Regions from separate parts of the Brevibacillus borstelensis genome, predicted to be linked through region 2. Evidence: riboswitches for the same ligand, from Rfam matches in the RefSeq annotation. Region 2 holds a riboswitch; the other holds the start of a gene.

Region 1 (3,417 bases), 2.6 Mb from region 2:
CTCGGCGGTGACAGCCATGCCGGTCTCGTCGATAGTTCCGACGACAACTGCGGCCCCGTATCTGTGGATCAAGGGCACGACTTGCTCGAACCGTTCGAGCCCGTCTTCGAGGTTGATCGAGTTGAGAATCGCTTTCCCTTGGGAATATTTCAACCCCAGCTCCATGACGCGCGCATCCGTGGAATCGATCATGAGAGGCGCCTTTACTTTTTTCACAATATATTGAAGGAATTTTTCCATATCGCCGTACTCGTCGCGGTCCGGGTCGGCCAGACAAATATCGATGACATGAGCCCCCCGCTTCACCTGTGCCCTTGCGATATCGGAAGCCTCCTCGTATTGTCCGGCTGCGATCAGATCGCGAAATTTCTTGGACCCGATGACGTTCGTGCGCTCCCCGACCAGCAGCGGGCGGTTGTCCTGTTCCACGTAGACGACATCGATCCCGGACACGGCGCTGACTGCATGCTCTTGCCGGGCACGCGGCTTGCAGTCTTTCAAGGCTTCGGCCATCGCCCGGATGTGGTCGGGCGTGGTTCCGCAGCATCCGCCCGCCACATTGAGCCATCCTTGCTCGGCAAATGCCTTGACTTTTGCCGCCAGCCCTTGCGGAGTTTCGTGATAGTGGCCGTTCTCGTCCGGGAGACCGGCATTGGGATAACAGCTCACGGCACAGTCTGCAAGACCGGATAGCGTGCGGATATGGTCGCGCATGAACTCGGGACCGGTCGCACAGTTCAGCCCGATGCTGACAGGCTTGAGGTGCTCAAGCGAGACGTAGAACGCTTCGATGTTTTGTCCCGCCAGCGTCGTGCCCATCGGCTCAATCGTCCCCGAAAGCATGACCGGCACTTCCGTCCCCAGCTCATCAAAAGCCTTGCGTATGCCGATGCCGCCCGCTTTTACGTTCAGCGTATCCTGCGAGGTTTCCAGAAGCAGCACATCCGCTCCCCCGATCAAAAGCCCTTTTGCCTGGCGGTAATACGACTCGACCAGCTCGTCAAAGGTGACCCCGCCCGTCAAAGAAAGCGTCTTGGTCGTCGGGCCCATCGCCCCTGCCACAAAGCGAGGCCACTCAGGCGTGGAATAGGCATCTGCGGCCTCGCGAGCGATTTTGGCAGCGGCGATGTTGATCTCCAGGTCCTTTTCCGCCACGTCATACTCGGCCAGGACGATGGACGTAGCGCCAAATGTATTCGTCTCGATAATATCGGCACCCGCCTCCAGGTACTTTTCATGGATCGAGCGAATGACGTCCGGCCGGGTCAGGTTCAACAGCTCGTTACAGCCGTCGTATTCCTCTCCGCCGAAGTCCTCGGCAGTCAGGTTGGCTTGCTGCAGCATTGTTCCCATCGCGCCGTCCAGTATCAGAATTTTTCGGTAAAGCTGTTCGCGAAAATTCGGTTTCATGGCAGACTCCTTTTCTCAAAGCAGATCATCTCAGATAAACAAAAAACCTCTTCTGTGTGCAGAAGAGGATTTGTCCGCGAATACGATACGCCTGACGCATCCTCTCATCTTTCAAAGCACACGGCTTTGCTGGAATTGGCACCTGAAAATTCCGGTTGCCGAGGCTTCATCGGGCCAGTCCCTCTGCCTCTCTGGATAAGAGATGTCGCTTTTTTATTCGATTCGTTCCAGTAATTGCAAGGTTTGAAAGTATCTTAACACCCCCCCCTCCCCCGCGTCAATGAAGAAATTGTCCGTATCCACGCAAGTCCGGCGCCCATATTTGCCCCATATAGTCAATCGCCCACACTCTTCATGACTCCCGTGTATAGACTAAAGCATATCGGAAAGGAGGAAAACGACATGAGTACATCCTACTGCGGAAACAATATCTTCGGTGACAGCTTCGCCCTAGTGCTCGTTCTGTTTATCCTGCTGGTCATCGTAGGGTGCAATAACGACTGCTAAGCAGCTGCTTGAAAAAGGGGCCTGGAATCCAGGCTTCTTTTTTCTTGTCCAACAGGTGCACTTTGAAGAAATCAAGCAATCACTTGCCAAATCGGCACAGATTATCAAAAAACATCGTCTTCCCGGCTGTACAATAGGAGTAGCACATCTGGGAAATGGAGGCAGGTATGGATCACTACGAGCGGATTCAATGCGCAATCGAATTTATCGAAAAGCATCTTCAAGAGGAGGTGAATATCGCGGATATTGCCGCGGAAGCCTGTTTTTCCGCCTTTCATTTTCAACGGCTGTTTCAAGCGATCTCCGGTTTTTCGGTTCACGAGTACATACGAAAAAGAAGGCTGAGCGAGGCCGCCGTTTTGTTGAAACAGACGCAAACAAGCATCCTTGATCTGGCTATCGCCTGCCAGTACGGCTCCCAGGAGGCGTTTACCCGTGCTTTTGAAGCTACTTTCGGCATCACCCCGGCCAAGTTCCGAAAGGCGAACATACCTATTTCCCTGCAAAAGAAGCTGGATTTTTTGGATGATCAAAAACGAGCAAAGGGAGAAATAAGCATGAACAAACCAAACATTGTGCAATTAAACAGCATTGCCATCGTCGGGTACGCCTACAAGACAAATCTGAACAACGAACGCTACTTTGAGGACATTCCCCGCTTCTATGCCGATTTCGGAAGGAATGGACACTATATGCGGATTCCCAACAAAGCCGCCCCTGACATGGCATACGGCATTTAGTGCGATTTCCAGGATAACGGCGACTTTACGTTCATCGTCGGCGAAGAAGTAAAAAACTTGGATGGCGAGCTGGAGGATGGCTTTGTCCACTGTCTGCTTCCGGCAGGGAAATACGCCGAATTCAGGGTGATTGACTCTGTCCAAAATACAAGAACCTATATTTACGGCACCTGGCTTCCGAATTCCAACTACGAGCGAAGAGAAGGACCTGATTTTGAAATAACCGATGTCCGCCAGTCCGTGTACCCGGATCAAATGAAAATAAAAATTTACATACCGATCGACTAGTGTTCCAGCTCCAGTCCGCCCGCTGTCCCCGCTCATTGTCAATCCATGCCCCTTTTGCTATGATGAGGTCGAAGCCAAGCAAAGGAGCGAAACGCTTTGGATCCACTACACCCTTGTGACAAGCACGAATTCCTATCGCGTATCGAAACGGTAAAAGAACTGGAACAAACCGACTTCGAGACATATTCTGTCGTGAAAGACAGCGAAAATGGCCAACACTATCTCCGGTATTCCTTTACACATATCAATCTGTCCGAAGGGGGCAGGCGCGACGAATTCGACCACTTCCTGCCGCTTGAATCGGACGATGTTCTCGCGATTCTGTTCGGAGAGCAGGCTTATCAGTTTCCGGACAACTGGAAAACCGCCTATCTTCGCAGCGGCACGGATGAGCGGTTGATGCCATTCGACCCGAGTGAAAATCACGATCTGGAAAAGGACGCGGAGGCGGAGTTGGCTCTGCTCGAGAAGC
Region 2 (3,417 bases):
ACCGTCCCGTTCTCTTTAAACTCGGCGATTACAAGAACACGAGCAATCCTGGCATCATTTTTTATACCGAAACCCCTCCGGAGGAACCGATCTTCAAGGCGGAATCTGCCGAGTTCGACCCGTCCGATTACGGTAAGCCCGTCACAAATGACGTCACGGCAGCGAAAAAATTCGATCGGGAATTCCAGATGATTCTCGGAAACGAGATGGGATTTTACAACGGCACGTTTCATTTTTTGTGGACGATCAATGGAGAGGTGTATCCCCGGGTGCCGACTTTTGTCGTCAAAGAAGGCGATAGCGTCAAAACGACCTTTGTGAATAAAAGCTTGACCGAGCATCCGATGCACTTGCACGGGCATCATATGACGGTTTTGAAGAAGAACGGCGAGAAGGTGAAGACTCCATGGCTTACCGATACGTTAAACGTGCTGCCCGGCGAATCGTATGAGGTCGCATTTGTCGCGGACAATCCGGGCATGTGGATGGACCACTGCCATAACCTGGATCATGCGGCGACCGGCATGATTTTGCATCTTATGTATGATCATGTGCGGGCTTCTTATGAAGTTGGGACGAGGACTGGGAATTTGCCGGATTAGGCGATTGACTCCATGATGATAATGCCATATAAGGTTAAGAAAGAAAGGAAAGTGATGATATTGCTGTATTTATTTTCTTTCTTTACATTTCTTTTTTTAATAGGAGCATTGAAAAGTTTCTTTAGTTCTATCGAGTCTTTGAATAACTCCAATTTGACAAGTTTTAAAAAAGCAGCAAACACATGTATAGTGTTTGGGATATTATTTGTTCTTTTTCTATTGATCACTATTGCTTTTATATTTATTACATTCCAGTAAGATAGAAAGTAACTATCGTCAGATCTCGTAAATTGATTTTTTTGTCCATTTCTATGAAAGCTGTAACAAATAAACAAAAATCAAATGCACTAAAACCGCATTGACATATCCAAGTAAAATGATAAGATAAAAAAGAATTTAGTGAATGAAATTTAACTTCATAAAACATTCTTATCGAGAGTGGTGGAGGGACTGGCCCGATGAAACCCGGCAACCTTGGTCTGATGGACCTTACGGTGCTAAATCCTGCGGAGTTATTCTGAGAGATAAGAAGGTGGGAACCGTACAAATCGCCCCTCTTCTTTCTGGAGAGGGGCTTTCTGTATGTATAATCCATAGTATTCGTATTTATTTACTTAGTATTACAATTGCACAAAGGAGGAAACAACGTGCTTCATTATGCGGTCAAGCGTGGCTTTCTCATGCTGGTTACGCTGTGGATCATTGTCACGGTGACGTTTGTGATCATGCACCTGATTCCGGGCGACCCGTTCGCGTCTGACGCCAAAATGCTTCCGGAAGAAGTCGTGAAAAACATGCGGGCCCAGTACAACCTGGATGAGCCGATCCCTATGCAGTACCTGCTCTATCTGAAAGGCTTGGTGCAATTTGACCTGGGGCCGTCCATCCAGTCCAAGACAAGGGACGTGAACACGCTGATTGCGGAGGGCTTTCCCGCCTCGGCTGTTCTGGGGCTCCAGGCGTTTCTTGTCGCGCTGGCAGGTGGGATCACAGTCGGAATCGTCGCGGCGCTCTACCAAAACCGGGCGTTGGATTTTCTGTCCATGTTCGCGGCCATCGTCGGGATTTCCGTCCCCAGTTTTATTCTGGCACCGCTGTTGATCAAATACATGGCGGTCAAATGGGAGCTTTTGCCCGTCGCGGCTTGGGGGAGCTGGGAGCATTCGGTTCTTCCGACGCTTGCGCTCGCCATCGGGCCGCTTGCCATTATCGCCCGATTCGTACGAGCCAGCATGCTGGAAGTCTGGCAGCAGGAATACATAAGCACGGCGGAGGCGAAAGGGCTTGGCACCTTTTCCATCGTCGTCAGACACGGGATGCGCAATACCATACTGCCGGTGCTTACCTTTGTCGGTCCGCTGTTTGCCAACCTGATGACCGGAACCTTTGTGGTGGAAAAGATTTTCGCCATTCCGGGGCTTGGCAAATACTTCGTGGAAAGCATTTTTAACCGCGATTATCCGGTCATTTTGGGAATGACTGTTTTTTACAGCTTTGTGCTCATTTTTACTTTGTACATCATCGACCTGCTGTACCGGGTGATTGACCCGCGCATCAGATTGACGAGCGGAGGGAGATAGCGTTATGGCCAATCAGGCAACACAACTGGATTCGCTGTTTCGACCTGTCGACCCAAGCCGGCTTGCCGGGGAAGAGCGGGAACGTCCCAGCCTCGGGTATTGGCAGGAGGTATGGCAGCGGGTATGCCGCAACAAGCTGGCGATACTCGGGTTCTTCCTGCTCGCGGCGGTGGTGGCGCTCTCGATCTTCGGACCGATGCTCGTTCCTCACAGCCCGCATGAGCAGTCGTTGACGCAGGGGAATCTGCCGCCCTCGGGCGAGCACTGGTTTGGAACGGACGATCTGGGCCGGGACATGTGGGCGCGTACCTGGATGGGCGGCCGCATCTCTTTGTTTATCGGTGTGGTGGCGGCGGCCATCGACCTGGTAATCGGTGTGTGCATCGGCGGCATTTCCGGATACATGGCAGGAAGGAGCAGGCTGGGTGACCGAGTGGACAACATCCTGATGCGGCTGGCTGAAATTCTCTACAGCATCCCGTATCTGCTGGTGGTGATCCTGCTGATGGTCGTTCTGGAGCCGGGACTCGCCACGATCATTATTGCGCTTTCGCTGACCGGCTGGGTGGGCATGGCCCGCCTGGTCAGAGGACAGCTCATGCAGATCAAGCGGCAGGAGTTTGTGCTGGCGGCAGAAAAGCTGGGCACCTCCCATGCCAAAATCATCATCAGGCATCTGCTGCCCAATACGATTGGCGTGATCATCGTCAACCTGACCTTTACGATTCCGCATGCGATCTTCGCCGAGTCGTTTCTCAGCTTTCTCGGTCTGGGCGTGCAAGCGCCGACGGCCAGTTGGGGAACGATGGCCAACGACGCGCTGGCGGTTGTGCTGAGCGGGCAGTGGTGGCGGCTGTTTTTTCCGGGATTCATGATTTCGCTTGCCATGTTCGCGTGCAACGCGCTCGGGGACGGTCTGCAGGACGCGCTGGACCCGCGCATCAGGAAATGAGGGGGAGTTCATCGTGAAGCCATTGTTGGAAGTAGACCAGCTGCGCGTCTCCTTTCGCACGTACGGCGGAGAGGTGCAGGCAGTGAGAGGGGTGTCCTTTTCCGTGAGGGAGGGAGAGACGCTGGCCATTGTCGGAGAGAGCGGCTGCGGAAAAAGCGTGACTGCCCGGGCATTGATGGGGATGATTCCGCCCCGATCCGGCCAGGTAAAGAGCGGCAGCATCCGGTTTCGCGGGCGTGAGCTGACCCGGCTGACGAAACAGGAGTGGCAGCAGATTCGCGGC

Evidence for each region. A riboswitch is a leader RNA that binds a small molecule or an ion and turns the genes downstream of it on or off. The one in region 2 is predicted to bind S-adenosylmethionine.
Region 1: linked by a shared signal. The riboswitch ahead of metH (methionine synthase) and the one ahead of V5G20_RS04580 (ABC transporter permease) in region 2 are both predicted to bind S-adenosylmethionine.

Annotation. Positions count from the first base shown of each region.
Region 1 covers NZ_CP144922.1:3,587,390-3,590,806, forward strand. Annotated here, with positions in the region: gene metH (methionine synthase) at 1-1,410, opposite strand, end outside; SAM riboswitch class I at 1,512-1,612, opposite strand; gene V5G20_RS17140 (YjcZ family sporulation protein) at 1,813-1,917, shown strand; partial or broken gene V5G20_RS17145 (AraC family transcriptional regulator) at 2,085-2,945, shown strand; gene V5G20_RS17150 (hypothetical protein) at 3,042-3,417, shown strand, end outside.
Region 2 covers NZ_CP144922.1:974,654-978,070, forward strand. Annotated here, with positions in the region: gene V5G20_RS04575 (multicopper oxidase family protein) at 1-602, shown strand, start outside; SAM riboswitch class I at 1,029-1,133, shown strand; gene V5G20_RS04580 (ABC transporter permease) at 1,250-2,182, shown strand; gene V5G20_RS04585 (ABC transporter permease) at 2,187-3,134, shown strand; gene V5G20_RS04590 (ABC transporter ATP-binding protein) at 3,148-3,417, shown strand, end outside.